2 regions of the Streptomyces sp. NPDC091412 genome follow, and region 2 is predicted to be linked to the other one. Evidence: riboswitches for the same ligand, from Rfam matches in the RefSeq annotation. Region 2 holds a riboswitch; the other holds the start of a gene.
The links. Region 2 has a riboswitch for glycine ahead of gcvP (aminomethyl-transferring glycine dehydrogenase). Riboswitches for the same ligand answer to the same signal wherever they lie in the genome.

Region 1: linked by a shared signal. The riboswitch ahead of gcvT (glycine cleavage system aminomethyltransferase GcvT) and the one ahead of gcvP (aminomethyl-transferring glycine dehydrogenase) in region 2 are both predicted to bind glycine.

The regions. Positions count from the first base shown of each region.
Region 1 is NZ_JBIVTV010000002.1:704,100-712,787, forward strand. Features, by position in the region: gene ACIQMV_RS07280 (L-serine ammonia-lyase) at 1-25, opposite strand, end outside; gene glyA (serine hydroxymethyltransferase) at 127-1,389, opposite strand; gene gcvH (glycine cleavage system protein GcvH) at 1,407-1,784, opposite strand; gene gcvT (glycine cleavage system aminomethyltransferase GcvT) at 1,895-3,022, opposite strand; glycine riboswitch at 3,181-3,277, opposite strand; gene ACIQMV_RS07300 (AAA family ATPase) at 3,425-4,045, shown strand; gene ACIQMV_RS07305 (enhanced serine sensitivity protein SseB) at 4,858-5,649, shown strand; gene ACIQMV_RS07310 (enhanced serine sensitivity protein SseB C-terminal domain-containing protein) at 5,848-6,642, shown strand; gene ACIQMV_RS07315 (ABC transporter permease) at 6,962-7,969, shown strand; gene ACIQMV_RS07320 (ABC transporter substrate-binding protein) at 8,037-8,688, shown strand, end outside.
Region 2 is NZ_JBIVTV010000012.1:219,193-227,880, forward strand. Features, by position in the region: gene modA (molybdate ABC transporter substrate-binding protein) at 1-6, shown strand, start outside; gene modB (molybdate ABC transporter permease subunit) at 3-845, shown strand; gene ACIQMV_RS26580 (ABC transporter ATP-binding protein) at 895-1,986, shown strand; gene ACIQMV_RS26585 (molybdopterin-binding protein) at 2,047-2,466, shown strand; gene gcvP (aminomethyl-transferring glycine dehydrogenase) at 2,567-5,452, opposite strand; glycine riboswitch at 5,629-5,723, opposite strand; gene ACIQMV_RS26595 (PRC-barrel domain-containing protein) at 5,837-6,220, shown strand; gene ACIQMV_RS26600 (DNA polymerase IV) at 6,130-7,569, opposite strand; gene ACIQMV_RS26605 (MerR family transcriptional regulator) at 7,721-8,404, opposite strand; gene ACIQMV_RS26610 (bifunctional nuclease family protein) at 8,596-8,688, opposite strand, start outside.

The DNA.
Region 1 (8,688 bases), on a different contig from region 2:
ACAGGTCGAAGACCGAGATGGCCACGGTGACTCCTCAAGACGGGGTGGTGCTGGGGGTGCCAGGGGCGGGGCGCCGCGCACGGGCCGGGTTCTCCGGCCCGCACACGGCACTCCTCGGAACGGGACTTACTTGTTCAGACCCGGGTACAGCGGGTGCTTGTCGGCCAGGGTGCGCACCCTGGCCTTGAGGGCCTCCGCGTCGTAGGACGGCTTCAGCGCCTCGGCGATCACGTCCGCGACCTCGGTGAAGTCCTCGGTCGTGAAACCGCGGGTGGCCAGGGCCGGCGTGCCGATCCTGAGGCCCGAGGTGACCATCGGCGGGCGGGGGTCGTTCGGGATCGCGTTGCGGTTGACGGTGATCCCGATCTCGTGGAGGCGGTCCTCGGCCTGCTGACCGTCCAGCTCGGAGTCACGCAGGTCGACCAGGACCAGGTGCACGTCCGTGCCGCCGGACAGCACGTCCACGCCGACCGCCCGGACGTCGTCCCGGACCAGGCGCTCGGCCAGGATGCGGGCGCCCTCCAGGGTACGGCGCTGGCGCTCCTTGAACTCCTCGCTCGCGGCGACCTTGAAGGACACCGCCTTGGCGGCGATCACGTGCTCCAGCGGGCCGCCCTGCTGACCGGGGAACACCGCGGAGTTGATCTTCTTCGCCAGCTCGGCCGTGGACAGGATCACGCCGCCGCGGGGGCCGCCCAGCGTCTTGTGGGTGGTGGTGGTGACCACGTGGGCGTGCGGCACCGGGTTCGGGTGCAGGCCCGCGGCCACCAGGCCGGCGAAGTGCGCCATGTCGACCATGAGGTACGCGCCGACCTCGTCCGCGATCCGGCGGAACGCGGCGAAGTCCAGCTGCCGCGGGTACGCGGACCAGCCGGCCACGATCAGCTTCGGCTTGGACTCCTTCGCCAGCCGCTCCACCTCGGCCATGTCGACCAGGCCGTCCTCGCCCACGTGGTAGGCGACGACGTCGTAGAGCTTGCCGGAGAAGTTGATCTTCATGCCGTGGGTCAGGTGCCCGCCGTGGGCGAGGTTCAGACCCATGATCGTGTCACCGGGCTTGAGCAGCGCGAACATCGCGGCCGCGTTCGCCTGCGCGCCGGAGTGCGGCTGCACGTTGGCGTGCTCGGCGCCGAACAGCTCCTTGATGCGGTCGATGGCGATCTGCTCGACCACGTCGACGTGCTCGCAGCCGCCGTAGTAGCGGCGGCCGGGGTAGCCCTCGGCGTACTTGTTGGTGAGGACCGAGCCCTGCGCCTCCATGACCGCCACCGGGGCGAAGTTCTCGGAGGCGATCATCTCCAGCGTGGACTGCTGGCGGTGCAGCTCGGCGTCGACCGCGGCGGCAACGTCCGGGTCGAGCTCGTGCAGGGGTGTGTTGAGAACAGTCATGTGCGTGCGTCCGATTCTCAGCCGGCCGTCTCGGCGGCGTACTCGTCGGCGGAGAGCAGGTCGGCGGGCTCCTCGGCCAGGCGCACCTTGAACAGCCAGCCGCCCTCGAAGGGCGCGGAGTTCACCAGCGACGGGTCGTTCACCACGTCCTCGTTGAACTCGGTGACCTCACCGCTGACGGGGGAGTACAGGTCGGACACCGACTTGGTCGACTCCAGCTCACCGCAGGTCTCGCCCGCGGCCACCGTGTCGCCGACCTCCGGGAGCTGGGCGTAGACGACATCGCCGAGCGCGTTGGCCGCGAACTCCGTGATGCCGACCGTCGCCACGCCGTCCTCGACGGGCGACAGCCACTCGTGCTCCTTGCTGTAGCGCAGATGCTGAGGGTTGTTCATGGCCAGAATTCTCCTGTACGCGGGTCAATGGTGATGAATGGGGAGTGCGAAAGGCGTGCGTGACCAGGGGTGACGTGTCTCACGTCGACTCCGTGGCGACTACAGCCGTGTCACTTCTGCCGCTTGTAGAAGGGCAGCGCCACGACCTCGTACGGCTCGTGGTTGCCCCGGATGTCCACACCGACACCGGCCGTGCCCGGAGCGGCGTGCGCGGCGTCGACGTACGCCATGGCGATCGGCTTGCCCAGGGTGGGGGAGGGGGCGCCGGAGGTGACCTCGCCGATCACCTCACCGCCCACGACGACCGCGTACCCGGCGCGCGGGACCCGGCGGCCCTCGGCGACCAGGCCGACGAGCACCCGGGGCGGCTCGGCGGCGGCGCGCTCGGCGGCGGCCAGCAGCGCCTCGCGGCCCACGAAGTCGCCCTCCTTCTCGAACTTGACCACCCGGCCGAGACCCGCGTCGAACGGGGTCAGCGAGGTCGACAGCTCGTGCCCGTACAGCGGCATGCCCGCCTCCAGGCGCAGCGTGTCCCGGCAGGACAGGCCGCACGGGACCAGCCCGGCGTCCGCGCCGGCCTCGGTCAGCGCCTGCCACAGCTTCTCCGCGTCGCCCGGGGCCACGAACAGCTCGAAGCCGTCCTCACCGGTGTAGCCGGTACGCGCGATCAGCGCAGGGACGCCGGCGACCGTGCCGGGGAGCCCGGCGTAGTACTTCAGGCCCTCCAGGTCGGCGTCGGTGAGGGACTTCAGGACGCCGGCGGACTCGGGGCCCTGCACGGCGAGCAGTGCGTAGCTGTCCCGGTCGTCGCGCACCTCGGCGTCGAAGCCCGCCGCCCGCTCGGTCAGCGCGTCGAGCACGACCTGGGCGTTGGAGGCGTTGGCGACGACCAGGTACTCGGTCTCACCCAGCCGGTAGACGATCAGGTCGTCCAGGATGCCGCCGTCGGCCTGGCAGATCATGGTGTAGCGGGCGCGGCCGAGGCCGACCGTGGCGATGTTGCCGACCAGGGCGTGGTTCAGCAGCGCGACGGCCTGCGGGCCGGTGACGGTGATCTCGCCCATGTGGGACAGGTCGAAGAGGCCGGCCTTCGTCCGCACGGCGATGTGCTCGTCGCGCTCGGAGCCGTAACGCAGCGGCATGTCCCAGCCGGCGAAGTCGGTCATCGTCGCGCCGAGCGAGCGGTGCAGCGCGTCGAGCGCGGTGCGGCGAGGGCGGTCGGGTTCGGTACTGCTCATCGGGCGGTCTCCCAGGCATGACAGGCGAGGACGGATCCATGTCCTCCCCATCTGTCATCGGAACCTGAGAGGTTCGCCATGACCGCCGTCGGACGGACGGTGCACGGCTTGCACCTTGGGTGGAGCCACTGCGCCAGCGGCCCGCTTTTCAGATGTGCCTCGCCCGCGCGGTAACGGTGCCTGAGAGATTCAAGGGAGGTACTTGCTCCTTCGGCGCCCCAGCGAGACGGCTGGGGACTCTCCCGCGCGGATTCAAGCGGCCGATATGCAGTTGCGCGCACATCATTGCACGCCCGGCCCGTTTCGCGGCAGGGCGGCATCTGTGACCGTCCTGTGGCAGGACGTGCACGGAAACGCCGGGCCCGCACATTACCTTCTCTTTACGATCCGTGGGGAGGAATGATGACGGCGCACAGGACCCCGTTGTACGCGACGGCCCAGGCCCCCGCCCTCTTGGTGCGCGACCTGCGGGACCGGTCCGGCGGCGGCCCGCGCGTGCTGCGTTTCGGCCCGCGCGACCTGGTCGTGGTGACCGGCCTGCCCGGCAGCGGCAAGTCCACGCTGATGCGGCGCGCGGTGCACGGCGTCCGCGTCGACTCCCAGGACACCCGCGACCGCTGGGACGCGCGCCTGGCGGCGCACCTCCCCTACGCCCTGTACCGCCCCCTGGTCCGCCTCGCCCACTTCGCGGGGCTGCGCCGCGCGCTGCGCTCCGGGTCGGCGCTCGTGGTCCACGACTGCGGCACGCAGCCCTGGGTCCGCGCCTGGCTGGCCCGCACCGCCCGCCGCCGCGGCGGCACCCTGCACCTCGTCCTGCTGGACGTCGCCCCGGGCATCGCCCTGACCGGCCAGCGCGCGCGGGGCCGCGGTGTCTCCCGCTACGCCTTCCACCGTCACCGCCGCGCCACCGCCGCCCTGCTCCGTGCGGTGGAGCGGAGTGCCCTGCCCAGGGGCTGCGGCTCGGCGGTCCTCCTCGACCGCGAGGCGGCGACCCGCCTGCACCGGATCGATTTCGCCCCCTGAGAACCACACGCGGCCCGTCACGGCGGCTCGCACGCGGAGCCCGGCCCGGCGCCGGAGGACGCCCATGGGACACGCCCCCGCCGCCTCGCGCGAAGGCCCGGCCCCACCCCGGGCCCAGCGGCCGGCGGCGCGGCGCGCGACTCGCCGACCACCGGCCGGACCGAGACGCGCCGCGCGCCGCCCGGACAGGGCGCGGCGTCGCGCGGTAGGCGCCTCTGGCGCCACCGCTGTCCTGCCGGGCGCTGCGGCTCCGCTGGACCGGGAAGCGGCCAGTGCTGTCGCGGTGGATCGAGTTCGCGGTCCGAGGGCCGTGGGCAGCCCTGCGCGCGGAGTCCCGTCCGGCGCCGGAGGCCGTCCGCCGGGTGTGCTCCTGTCGACCTCGCGTGACCCGCCCACCGCGCCGACACCCGCCGGGCCCGGCGGCGCGCAGCACGCGGACCGCTGACCGGATCAGGGCGCGGTGTCCCACCGGTAGGTCCTCTGGCGCCACCGCTGTCCTGCCGGGGGCTGCGGCTCCGCTGGACCGGGAAGCAGCCGGTGCTGTGCTGTCGCGGCGGGCCGAGTTCGCGGTCCGAGGGCCGTGGGCAGCCCTGCGCACGGAGTCCCGTCCGGCGCCGGAGGCCGTCCGGGCCGACGTGCCGAGGCGCGTCTCGCGGTGGGTGGCCGGTTGGCCCGCGAGCCGGTGATGCGGTCGGCCGCCGGGAGTGCTCGCGTGGAGCGTCGTGGGGTCTGGTCATGGGATTTTCCGTGAGGTTCGGGCGTGTACCCGATAGCCTTTCGGCCACAGCAGTGTTCACAGCAGGCGGTAGCAGATGGACTTCCCGGCGGACTTCTCCGCGGACCTTCCGGCACAGGCGCAATCCCATCCGCACGGCGGATGGCCCGGCAACGAGCTGGAGGAGGTGCTGTCCGCCTCCCTCGGCGTCCCGACCGCCGGTGGCCGGATCGTCGAGGTCCTCGGCCGCAGCCTCGTCTGGGTGCCCCTCCCCAGCGGCGGCGGTCCGCGCAGCGGCCCGCTCGACCTGCCCACGCTGGAGATCGACGGCCAGGCATACGTGCCGGTCTTCAGCTCCGAGGAGCAGTTCCGCCAGGTCGTGGGCCCGCACATGGCGTACACCGTCGCGCCCGCCGTCGACTTCGCGCGCGGACTGCCCCCGCAGGCCGGCATCGCGCTCAACCCGGACGGCGTGGTCGGCGTCCCGCTGCCGCCGGCCGCCGTGGCCGAATTGTGCCGGGTGGGGCGCACCCACCTGGACGGCCCGTCGAGCGGCGGCCGTGTCCGCCTCTTCGAACCGGACTGGCAGGACGACCCGGTGGACTTCCTCGCCGCCGCCAGTGCCGAGTTCGCCGAGACCGGCGTGATCGGCACCGCCCGCCGCTGCCTGGCCGCCGTCGAGACGGACGAACCGGTCATGTTCATAGGCGTCGAACTGTCCCAGTGGGAGGGCGACCCGCAGGCCGGCCCCCTGGAAGCCCTGGGCCGCGCCCTGACCAGGACCCCGGCCAGGTGGCCGGTCAACCTGGTCCTCCTGGACGTGGCCCAGGATCCCGTGGCGGACTGGATGAGGGAGAACGTCCGCCCGTTCTACCAGCACGCCCACTGAGCCCGACCAGGGACGCCGGAGAAGCGCACACGATCCGCAGTCGGCAGCGCACGGCGAGTCCCCGGCCGCCGGACGGCGGCTTAAGCTAGGCCTGCCGTCACTTTCCCGCCTGCCCGCCGGGCGGACGACGGGAAGGTGACGACAGGACCCGGACCCACGGCTCGGTCGAAACGTCGGTTGTATGGAGGGGCGGTACAAGTGAGCGCCAGCGGCACCACGGCCGGACAGGTCGAGCAGACGCTGCGCCAGGTGACGCCCGGGCGTTACGACGCCTACGAGGCGCTGCTGCGCGCGCTGGCGACCCCCTCCTCCGGCCAGGTCTGGATGCTGCTCTGGCACGGCCAGGCGGGTTCCCCCGACGCCCAGTACGGCCACATGGAGGTCGACGGCCACGGCTACGCGCCCTGCGTGACCTCCGCCCAGGAGCTGTCGGCGAGCGGCTGGAACCGTTCGTACGAGGTCGTGGACGGCCTCGACGTGGCCCGCACCCTCTACCCCGACCACTACGGCCTCTGGCTGAACCCGCACGCCCCGGGTGGCGGCGTCGGCATCCCGTGGCTGGACCTGCGCCGTATCGCCACCGGTCTGGACCGGCAGCCCGCGGGACCGCTCCGGCTGTCCGAACCCGCCGTGGAGGCCTCGCAGTTCTACGCCCTGCTCACCCAGAACGCACACCGTACCCCGGCCCTGCGCTCGCTGCGGCGCACCTGGGTGCAGCCCGCGCTCGGGGCGCCGTATCTCGCCATCGGCCTCGACGTGTACGACACCTCGCCACCGGCCGTCGACTCGGTGCGCGTGATGATGCAGCAGTCCATCGGCGCCGTCCCCGACGGGCTGCCGGTGTCGACGGTCGCGATGTCCGACGAGTACGACCCGGTCGCGATGTGGCTGCGCGCCAACTCCCGCCCGTTCTACGACCGGGAGACCCACGCGGCACCCGCCCAGGCCCCGGCGGCCGGCTACGGCTATCCGCCGGTGCGCGGCGGCTACTGATCCGTCCGGTCCGTCCGCCCGCAGGGCTCTCGCACCGGTGACCCTCTGCGCGCGTAGATGGATGCGGATGGTCCGCTTTTGCTGTGGGCCGCCCCAACTGGTCCATGTCCGACCCCCGTTACCCACTGTCCGGATAACGGAACCCCTTAACCCGCATCACGTTTGCGCATCCATTCACCGCCAAGACTGGCAACAGATCACCATGGCGTTGAAGACTCCCGCTCCAAGGGGGCGTTCGCCCCTGTGTACGACGGACTGAACAGCCGCCACAGCGGCAAGCGCGGGCCGGCCACCGCCGGTTGAGAGGGGTCCCTGCCAGATGACGGCACCACTGCACGAGCCGACCGCGGAAGCGGCCCCGAGCGCTGCCGACGAGGCGACGGCCGCCAACGTCGCTGCCAAGGCCGTACAGGGGCGTTCCCTGGGCCGGATCGCCTGGGAGCGCCTCAAGCGGGACAAGCTCGCCCTGACGGGCGGCATCGTCGTGCTCCTCCTCATCCTGGTCGCGCTGCTCGCGCCCGTGATCGCGCACCTGGCCGGTCAGGACCCCGAGCTGCACCACGAGGACCTGATCGACCCGCTCTTCGGCACCCCCAAGGGTTCCCTCGGCGGCATGAGCGGCGACCACCTCCTCGGCGTCGAGCCGGTCAGCGGCCGCGACATCTTCGCCCGCATCGTCTACGGCGCCCAGATCTCGCTGCTCGTGGGCTTCCTGTCCGCCGTCGTCGCCGTCATCCTGGGCACCATCCTCGGCATCCTCGCCGGTTTCTTCGGCGGCTGGGTGGACGCGGCCATCAGCCGGGTCATGGACGGCCTGCTCGCCTTCCCGCAGCTGCTGTTCATCATCGCGCTGGTCTCCGTCATGCCGAACGAGATGCTCGGCCTGACCGGCACGGGTGTGCGCGTCTTCGTGATGATCCTGGTCATCGGTTTCTTCGGCTGGCCCTACATCGGCCGCGTGGTGCGCGGCCAGACGCTGTCGCTGCGCGAACGCGAGTACGTCGAGGCGGCACGCTCGCTCGGCGCCGGCCGCTTCTACATCCTGTTCAAGGAGCTGCTGCCCAACCTCGTGGCGCCGATCATCGTGTACACGACCATGATGATCCCGACCAACATCCTCACCGAGGCCGCGCTCAGCTTCCTCGGCGTGGGCGTCAAGCCGCCGACCGCCTCGTGGGGTCAGATGCTCTCGAACGCGATCGACTACTACGAAGCGGACCCCATGTACATGGTGGTCCCCGGTGTGGCGATCTTCGTCACCGTCCTTGCCTTCAATCTTTTCGGCGACGGCGTGCGCGACGCGCTCGACCCCAAGGGCTCTCGCTGAACTGCCCTACCCCCAGCGACCCGTGCACCCACACGGGGTCTCTCATCTATCCGGAGGATCCGAGAACGTGACTACCCAACGCACCTCAGGGCGGCGCAAGCAGGCCATGGCCGCTGCGGCCGTGGTCGCCGCGCTGCTGACCACGGCGGCGTGCGGCGGCGGCAACGACAGCAACGGCGGTGGTGGCGGCGGTTCGAAGAGCGGCGCGGCCGGCTTCGACGCGGCCAACAACAAGGTTGCCCAGGCCTCCCTGGCCAAGAAGGGCGGCACGCTGAAGTTCGGCGCGGCCCAGGACGCCGACTCGTGGGACACCACGCGCGGCTACTACGGCATGATGTGGAACTTCGCCCGCTACTACAGCCGCCAGCTGGTCACGAACAAGACGGAGCCCGGCGCGGCCGGCGCCGAGCTGACCCCGGACCTCGCGACGGGCCTCGCCAAGGTCAGCGACGGCGGCAAGACCTACACGTACACGCTGCGTGACGGTGTGACGTGGGAGGACGGCAAGCCGATCACCTCCAAGGACGTCAAGTACGGCATCGAGCGCGTGTGGGCGCAGGACGTGCTGTCCGGCGGTCCGACCTACCTGAAGGAGGTCCTGGACCCGGACGGCAAGTACCAGGGCCCCTACAAGGACAAGGACAAGGAACACCTGGGTCTGAAGGCGATCGAGACGCCGGACGACAAGACCGTCGTCTTCCGCCTGCCGAAGGCCAACT
Region 2 (8,688 bases):
CCGTGACCGGGACCGACGAGGCCCGCGCCGTGACCCGGAAGAACGGGTCGCGGCGCGGCCGCGCGCTCGGCGGGGCGCCGCTGCCCCTGCTGGTCCCCGCGCTGGTCGGCCTGGCCTTCCTGCTGCTGCCGCTGATCGCGCTGCTGATCCGGGCTCCCTGGCGCAGCCTGCCGGACCAGCTGACCAGCGCCGAGGTGTGGCAGGCGCTCCAATTGTCCCTGGTCAGCGCCACCGCCGCCACCGCCGTCAGCCTGGTGCTCGGCGTCCCGCTGGCCTGGCTGCTGGCCCGTACGGACTTCCCCGGACGTGGATTCGTCCGGGCGCTGGTCACGCTGCCGCTCGTGCTTCCCCCGGTCGTGGGCGGTGTGGCCCTGCTGCTGGCCCTGGGGCGCAACGGTGTCGTCGGGCAGTGGCTGGACTCCTGGTTCGGAATCACGCTGCCGTTCACCACGGCCGGGGTGGTGGTCGCGGAGGCGTTCGTGGCCATGCCGTTCCTCGTGATCAGCGTCGAGGGCACGCTGCGGGCGGCCGACCCGCGCTACGAGGAGGCGGCCACCACGCTGGGCGCCTCCCGCTTCACCGCGTTCCGCCGGGTCACGCTGCCGCTGATCGCGCCGGGCATCGCCGCGGGCGCCGTGCTCGCCTGGGCGCGCGCGCTCGGCGAGTTCGGCGCGACGATCACCTTCGCCGGCAACTTCCCCGGCCGTACGCAGACCATGCCGCTGGCCGTCTACCTGGCCCTGCAGAACGACCCGGCGGCGGCGATCGCCCTGAGCCTGGTGCTGCTCGCGGTGTCGATCGCCGTACTGGCGGGTCTGCGGGACCGTTGGATGACGGCCTCCTGATGAATCCGCCGCCGATCCCGACCCGCCCCGTATCCAGGACGTTCATCTCATGACCGACATCGAACGGACCACCGCCGGCGTACGTGCCGAGGACGTGCCCGGGGAGGGCCTGGACGCCCGCCTCGTCGTCGACCGCGACGGCTTCCGCCTCGACGTCGCGCTCACCGCCGCCCCCGGCGACGTGGTGGCGCTGCTCGGCCCGAACGGCGCCGGGAAGACCACGGCTCTGCGCGCGCTGGCGGGCCTGGTCCCGCTCAACGGCGGCCATCTGCGCCTGGACGGCGCCGCGCTGGACCGCACACCGCCCGAGGCACGCCCGGTCGGCGTGGTCTTCCAGGACTACCTGCTGTTCCCGCACCTTTCGGCCCTGGACAACGTGGCGTTCGGGCCGCGCTGCCGGGGCGCGTCGAAGACCGAGGCCCGGGCGCAGGCCGCCCGGTGGCTGGACCGGATGGGGCTGGCGGACCACACGGGCGCCAAGCCCCGCCGTCTCTCCGGCGGCCAGGCGCAGCGCGTGGCCCTGGCCCGCGCCCTGGCCACCGGGCCCCGGCTGCTGCTGCTCGACGAACCGCTCGCCGCGCTCGACGCCCGCACCCGGCTGGAGGTCCGCGCCCAGCTGCGCCGGCACCTCGCCGAGTTCGAGGCCGTCGCCGTCCTGGTCACCCATGACCCGCTGGACGCGATGGTGCTGGCCGACCGGCTGGTCGTCGTCGAGCACGGCCGTGTCGTCCAGGAGGGCACACCGCCGGAGATCGCCCGCCATCCGCGCACCGACTACGTCGCACAGCTCGTGGGCCTGAACCTCTACCGCGGGGAGGCCGAGGGCCACACCGTCCACCTCGCGGCCGGTCCCGCCGTCACCACCACCGAGGACCTGACGGGAGCGGTCTTCGTGGCCTTCCCGCCGAGTGCGGTCACTCTCCACCGGGACCGCCCCTCGGGCTCCAGCGCGCGCAACCTGTGGCGCTGCGAGGTCGCCGGCCTGGAGACCCACGGCGACCAGATCCGTGCCGACCTGACCGGCGGGCTCGCCCTCACCGCGGACCTGACCACGGTCGCGGCCGCCGAGCTGGACCTGCACCCGGGCGCGGCGGTCTGGGCGACCGTCAAGGCGACGCAGACCCACGCCTACCCGGCCTGAGGCACCGGCCGCCCTACGGTGGGTGATCACCACATCCCCCACCCACCGCGAGGCACGCCCATGAGCCTGAGCATGCGCAACCAGTTGCCCGGCACGGTCACCACCGTCACCCCCGGTGAGGCGATGGCCCTCGTTCACGTGCGACTGGACGGAGGCGGACAGCTCACGTCCGCGATCACCAGGGACGCCGTCGAGGACCTGCGTCTGACCGAGGGCAGCGCCGTCCGCGCCCTGGTGAAGTCGACGGAGGTGTCCCTGGCCACCGGGCCGGTCGAGGGCCTGTCGATCCGCAACCGGCTGCCGGGCACCGTCACGGCGATCGCCCTCGGCGCGGCCATGGCGTCCGTCCGGGTCGAGGTGGAGGGCGGCGAGCTGACCGCCGCGATCACCAGGGACGCCGCCACGGAACTCGGCCTGGCGGCGGGCACACACGTCACCGCCCTGATCAAGTCGACCGAGGTCGCCCTGGCCACCGTATGACACGACTGGGGCCTTTCGTTCGGATCAGCCGGGCATGATCCGAACGAAAGACAACCCAGGGCTCCCGCCCGGGTCGGACGGGAGCCCGCGAGCCGCTCGATCAGTCCTCGTACGCGTCCAGCGGCGGGCAGGAGCAGACGAGGTTGCGGTCGCCGAAGGCCTGGTCGATGCGGCGCACCGGCGGCCAGTACTTGTCGGCCATCGAGACCCCGGCCGGGAAGACGGCCTCCTCACGGGTGTAGCCGTGCTGCCACTCCCCGCCGAGCGCGGCGGCGGTGTGCGGGGCGCCGTACAGCGGGTTGTCGTCCGCGGACCACTGGCCGGAGCCGACCTTCTCGATCTCGGCGCGGATCGCGATCAGCGCATCGCAGAACCGGTCCAGCTCGGCCAGGTCCTCGGACTCGGTCGGCTCGATCATCAGCGTGCCGGCCACCGGGAACGACATCGTCGGCGCGTGGAAGCCGTAGTCGATCAGCCGCTTGGCCACGTCGTCCACGGTCACCCCGGTCGCCTTGGTCAGCGGGCGCAGGTCGATGATGCACTCGTGGGCGACCAGGCCGCCGGGACCGGTGTAGAGCACCGGGTAGTGCGGCTCGAGGCGCTTGGCGACGTAGTTGGCGCTGAGCACGGCGACCTGCGTGGCCCGCTTGAGGCCCTCGCCGCCCATCAGGCGGACGTAGGCCCAGGAGATCGGCAGGATGCCGGCCGAGCCCCACGGCGCGGCCGAGATCGGGCCGACTCCGGTCTCCGGGCCGGCGTCGGGCTGGAGCGGGTGGTTGGGCAGGTACGGCGCCAGGTGGGCGCGCACACCGACCGGGCCGACGCCGGGACCGCCGCCGCCGTGCGGGATGCAGAACGTCTTGTGCAGGTTCAGGTGGGAGACGTCGCCGCCGAAGTGACCCGGCTTGGCGAGGCCCACCAGGGCGTTGAGGTTGGCGCCGTCGACGTACACCTGGCCGCCGGCCTCGTGGACCTGCGCGCAGATGTCGGCGACGTGCTCCTCGAACACACCGTGCGTGGACGGGTAGGTGATCATCAGCACGGCCAGCTGCTCGCGGTACTGCTCGATCTTCGCCCGCAGGTCCTCGACGTCGACCTCGCCGTCCTCGGCGGTCTTGACGACGACGACCTTCATGCCGGCCATCACGGCGCTGGCGGCGTTGGTGCCGTGCGCGGAGGACGGGATGAGGCAGATGGTGCGCTGCTCGTCGCCGTTGGCACGGTGGTAGCCGCGCACGGCGAGCAGACCGGCCAGCTCGCCCTGGGAACCGGCGTTCGGCTGAAGGGAGACCTTGTCGTAGCCGGTGACCTCGGCGAGACGTTCCTCCAGCTCGCGGATGAGGGTGAGGTAGCCCTGCGCCTGCTCGGCGGGCACGAAGGGGTGCATCTGCCCGAACTCCGGCCAGGTGACCGGCTCCATCTCGGTCGTCGCGTTGAGCTTCATGGTGCACGAGCCCAGCGGGATCATGCCGCGGTCGAGCGCGTAGTCGCGGTCGGCCAGCCGGCGCAGGTAGCGCAGCATCGCGGTCTCGGACCGGTACTGGTGGAAGACGGGGTGGGTGAGGTAGGCGTCGTCGCGCAGCAGCGCCTCGGGCAGCGCGTCCTCGGCGGCCGCGTCCAGCGCCTCGATGTCGCCCCCGACGCCGAAGGCGGCCCACACGGCGCGCAGCCGGTCCCGGGTGGTCGTCTCGTCGCAGGCGAGCGAGACGTGGTCGGCGTCGACCAGGCGCAGGTTCACGCCGCCCTCGCGGGCCGCGGCGACGACCTCGGCGGCACGCCCCTCCGCCTTGACGGTCAGCGTGTCGAAGTACGCGCCGTGCACGACCTCGAAGCCACCGGCCTCGAGGCCCTCGGCGAGGACCGTGGCGTAGCGGTGGGTGCGCAGCGCGATGTCCCGCAGGCCCTCGGGGCCGTGGTAGACCGCGTACATGCCGGCCATGACGGCGAGCAGCACCTGGGCGGTGCAGATGTTGCTGGTGGCCTTCTCGCGGCGGATGTGCTGCTCACGGGTCTGCAGGGCGAGGCGGTATGCCTTGTTGCCGTCGGCGTCGACGGAGACACCGACGAGGCGGCCGGGCAGGCTGCGCGCGAACTTCTCGTGCACCGCCATGTAGCCGGCGTGCGGGCCGCCGAAGCCCATCGGCACGCCGAAGCGTTGGGTGGTGCCGACGGCGATGTCCGCGCCCAGCTCGCCGGGCGACTTCAGCAGGGTGAGCGCGAGCAGGTCGGCGGCGACGGTGACCAGGGCGCCCAGCTCGTGCGCCTGGTCGATGACGGGCTTGAGGTCGCGCACGGCGCCGGAGGCGCCCGGGTACTGCAGGAGCACACCGTTGATCTCGCGCTCGGCGATCTCGGCGGGAATGCCCGCGCCGAGGTCGGCGACGACGACCTCGACGCCGGTCGGCTCGGCGCGGGTCTCGATGACCGCGATGGTCTGCGGCAGCGCGTCCGCGTCGACCAGGAACAGGCCCTTCTTGTTCTTGCCCATGCGCCGGGACAGCGCCATGGCCTCGGCGGCGGCGGTGCCCTCGTCGAGCAGCGACGCGCCGGAGGTCGGCAGACCGGTCAGTTCGGCGACCACGGTCTGGAAGTTCAGCAGCGCCTCCAGCCGACCCTGGGAGATCTCCGGCTGGTAGGGGGTGTAGGCGGTGTACCAGGCCGGGTTCTCCATGACGTTGCGCAGGATGACCGGCGGGGTGAAGGTCCCGTAGTAGCCGAGTCCGATCATCGAGCCGAGGACCTGGTTGCGGTCGGCGAGAGAGCGCAGCTCGGCCAGCACCTCGGCCTCGGTGCGGGCGCCGGGCAGGTCGAGCGCGTCGGCGTTCTTGATCACATCGGGCACCGCGGCGGCGGTGAGCTCGTCGAGCGAGCCGTAGCCGACCTGCGCGAGCATCTTGGCCCGCGCCTCCTGGTCGGGCCCGATGTGGCGCTGTTCGAAGGGGATGCCCTGTTCGAGCTCGGAGAGCGGAATGCGCTGGGCGGTCATTGCGGAGGCCTCCTGGTCTGACACGACCTTCGAGGGACACCACGGCACAGGTGCCCCGACGGCCTCCCCCTCTGTCATCTCAACCTGAGAGTTTCACCGGGCCGCCCGAGGGCTCCCGGTTTTCACCGTCGGTGAGAGCGGAAGCCGTCGACACCCGCTCTGCTTTCCAGAGTGACCTCGTCCGTGCGGTACGTGGGCCTGAGAGATTCCGGGGAGGATTTGCTCCTTCGGCGCCCCCGGTGGTGCCGGAGGGCTCTCCCGCACGGGGTCAGCAGCCGTAGCCAGCCTACCAGCGGGGCAGCCGCACGGGTCTTCGAGTGGCCGCCATACTGAATGTGCTCTTTTGTAGTGGTTACGGATGAGTTGCGACCACGTGGAGGGACAGTGCAGACGGAGATCGATCCGCGCAACCTGATCGGCCGCAAGGCGTTCGACCGCAGCGGCCACAAGATCGGCACGGTGGACGAGGTCTACCTCGACGACGCGACCGGTGTGCCGGAGTGGGCGGCCATACGCACCGGCTTGTTCTCCCGGGACGCCTTCGTCCCCCTGGAACCCAGCGAACTGGTCGAGGGCGCCCTGCACGTCCCCTTCGACCGCGCACTGATCAAGGAGGCCCCCGACTTCGGCGTGGGCCGCCATCTGTCCCCCGAGCAGGAACTGCAGCTCTACCACCACTACGGCCTCGACGTCGCCCCTCCACCGACCGTTCCGGACCACCATTTCGGCAAGCTGGCAGGCTCCGGCTCGGGTCCGGACGAAAGCTGAGCGGGAGGAACCGGCGGAACCGGAGGAGTCAGAGGAAGGGGTTCGGCCGGTTCCAGGTCCGGGTCGTCCATGAGGAAGGTGCGAACCCGGCCCGGCGCGGACTCAGGAGTCTCGAAGCGCACGGTGACGCGGCCGAGGCCACTGCCCTGTACCCATCCGTGACCGTACTCGGCATGCCGTACGTCGTGGCCCGACGGCCACCGCCGCTCGGTGGGTGCCGGCTGCCGCTCGGCGGGTTCCTCCGGGCGCTCCTCGGCCGGGCCCTCCGCCCGCGCGCCCGCGGCCTGCGCGAACAGGTCCTCCTGGGTGTAGTCGGCGAGCCCGGACACGCCCACGCCGAGCAGCCGTACGCCGCCCGTGGTGTCCACGGAGTCCAGCAGCCGGGCGGCCGCCTCCCGTATCACCGCGGGGTCGTCGGTGGGCCCGCGCAGGGTCTCGGAGCGGGTCAGGGTGGAGAAGTCGTAGCGGCGCACCTTCAGCACGATGGTGCGCCCCGACAGACCGGCCCCGCGCAGCCGCCCCACGCACCGGTCGGCGAGCCGCTGCACCTCCAGGGCCACCCGGACGCGGTCGTGGATGTCCACGTCGTAGGTGTCCTCGACGGACACCGACTTCGTCTCGCGCTCGGCGACGACGGGACGGTCGTCCTGGGCCAGCGCCATCGCGTACAGCGCCTGCCCGTGCGCCTTGCCGAGCAGCCGTACGAGTTCGTCCTCGCCGGCCTCGGCGATCTCCTCGACGGTGTGGATCCCGGCCCGCCGCAGGTGGTCGCCCGTGGCCGGGCCCACGCCCGGCAGGGTCCGCACGGACAGCGGACCGAGCAGGGCCCGCTCGGTGCCGGGCTCGATGAGCACCAGGCCGTCGGGCTTGGCCTGCTCGGAGCCGATCTTGGCGAGCATCTTGGAGGCGGCCAGCCCCACGGACCCCGTGAGTCCCGTGACGGCCCGGATGTCGGCACGCAGCCTCGCCCCCGCCAGCCGCGCTGATTCCGCGTCCCAGGCGGCTCCCCCGGTCTCCAGGTCCACGAACGCCTCGTCCAGGCTCAGCGGCTCCACCAGCGGCGACAGCGCCCGCAGCAGGCCCATCACCCGCTCGCTGATCGAGCGGTAGAAGGCGAAGCGCGGCACGAGGTACGCGGCGTTCGGCGCCAGCCGCCGCGCCTGGGCCATCGGCATCGCGGAGTGGACGCCGAAGACGCGCGCCTCGTACGACGCCGTGGCCACCACGCCGCGCGGTCCCAGCCCGCCCACGACCACGGCCTTGCCGCGCAGGCTCGGCTTGGACGCCTGCTCCGCGGAGGCGAAGAAGGCATCCATGTCGAGATGGAGGATCGTGGGTGCGGTTCTCACATCTACGATGCTGCACCACGCCACTGACAACGCCCCGGTTCCGGCGGCACCCGTACGGGCTCTCGAAGCCGGTCCGGGGGCCGAGCGGGCTGATCGGGCCCATGCCGGCCGGGCCGGTGGCCGAAACGACCGGAGCCGGCCGAGGGGCCGCTCAGACGGCCCGGTTGCGCCGCCGGGCGAGCTCGTCACCCGGGTTGTGCCCCACGAGCGTCTCCCCGGTGTCGATGCGCTCACCGTGCAGCTGCGACAGCGCGCTCTCCACATCACGCCACACCACGCCGACGGCGATGCCGAAGATTCCCTGGCCTCCCTGGAGCAGGGCGTGCACCTCGTCGGGCGACGTGCACTCGTACACCGTGGCACCGTCGCTCATCAGCGTCATCCGCTCCAGGTCACGCAGACCGCACTCGCGCAGGTGCTGGACGGCGCTACGGATGTTCTGCAACGACACGCCGGTGTCGAGGAACCTCTTGACGATCTTCAGGACGACGACGTCCCGGAAGCTGTAGAGACGCTGGGTGCCGGACCCGTGGGCGGGACGCACGCTCGGCTCGACCAGCCCGGTACGCGCCCAGTAGTCCAGTTGCCGGTAAGTGATGCCGGCGGCCGCGCAGGCCGTCGGACCGCGGTAGCCGATCTGCTCGGTAGCCATGGCCGCCGCCCCTCCGCTGCTCGGCACCGCCGTCGGTCGCTGCGGAGCACGACCGGCCACGCCCCCGGGAGGGGGATACCCCCCGCTCGGTCGGAGCCGAGAGCTCGGGGGAGGGTACGGACCGCTTCCCCCGGCATTGCGTCCGGGGGCACCCCCAGCCGTACCGTCGCCGCTGCTTCTCACGCCGACCTCCGTCCTTGACCTGCCTCCTCGACGGTAGGCAGTCACCAGGGGTGCGTCAACGATCGCCACACTCGGCACGCCGAGTGATAATCACCCTAAGAGTGGTTTCGCGTACCCCATCGCCGGGAAAGGCTATCCGAATGCCTCGGAGGGAGGCCGCGGGGCGGTCTCCCGTGGCTCCTGCGGGCGCTTCACTGGCTACTGGTGCCGAAGTCCTCCGGTGAGATCTGGTCGAGGAACTCGCGGAACTTCTCCACCTCGTCCTCCTGCTCGTCCGGGATCGC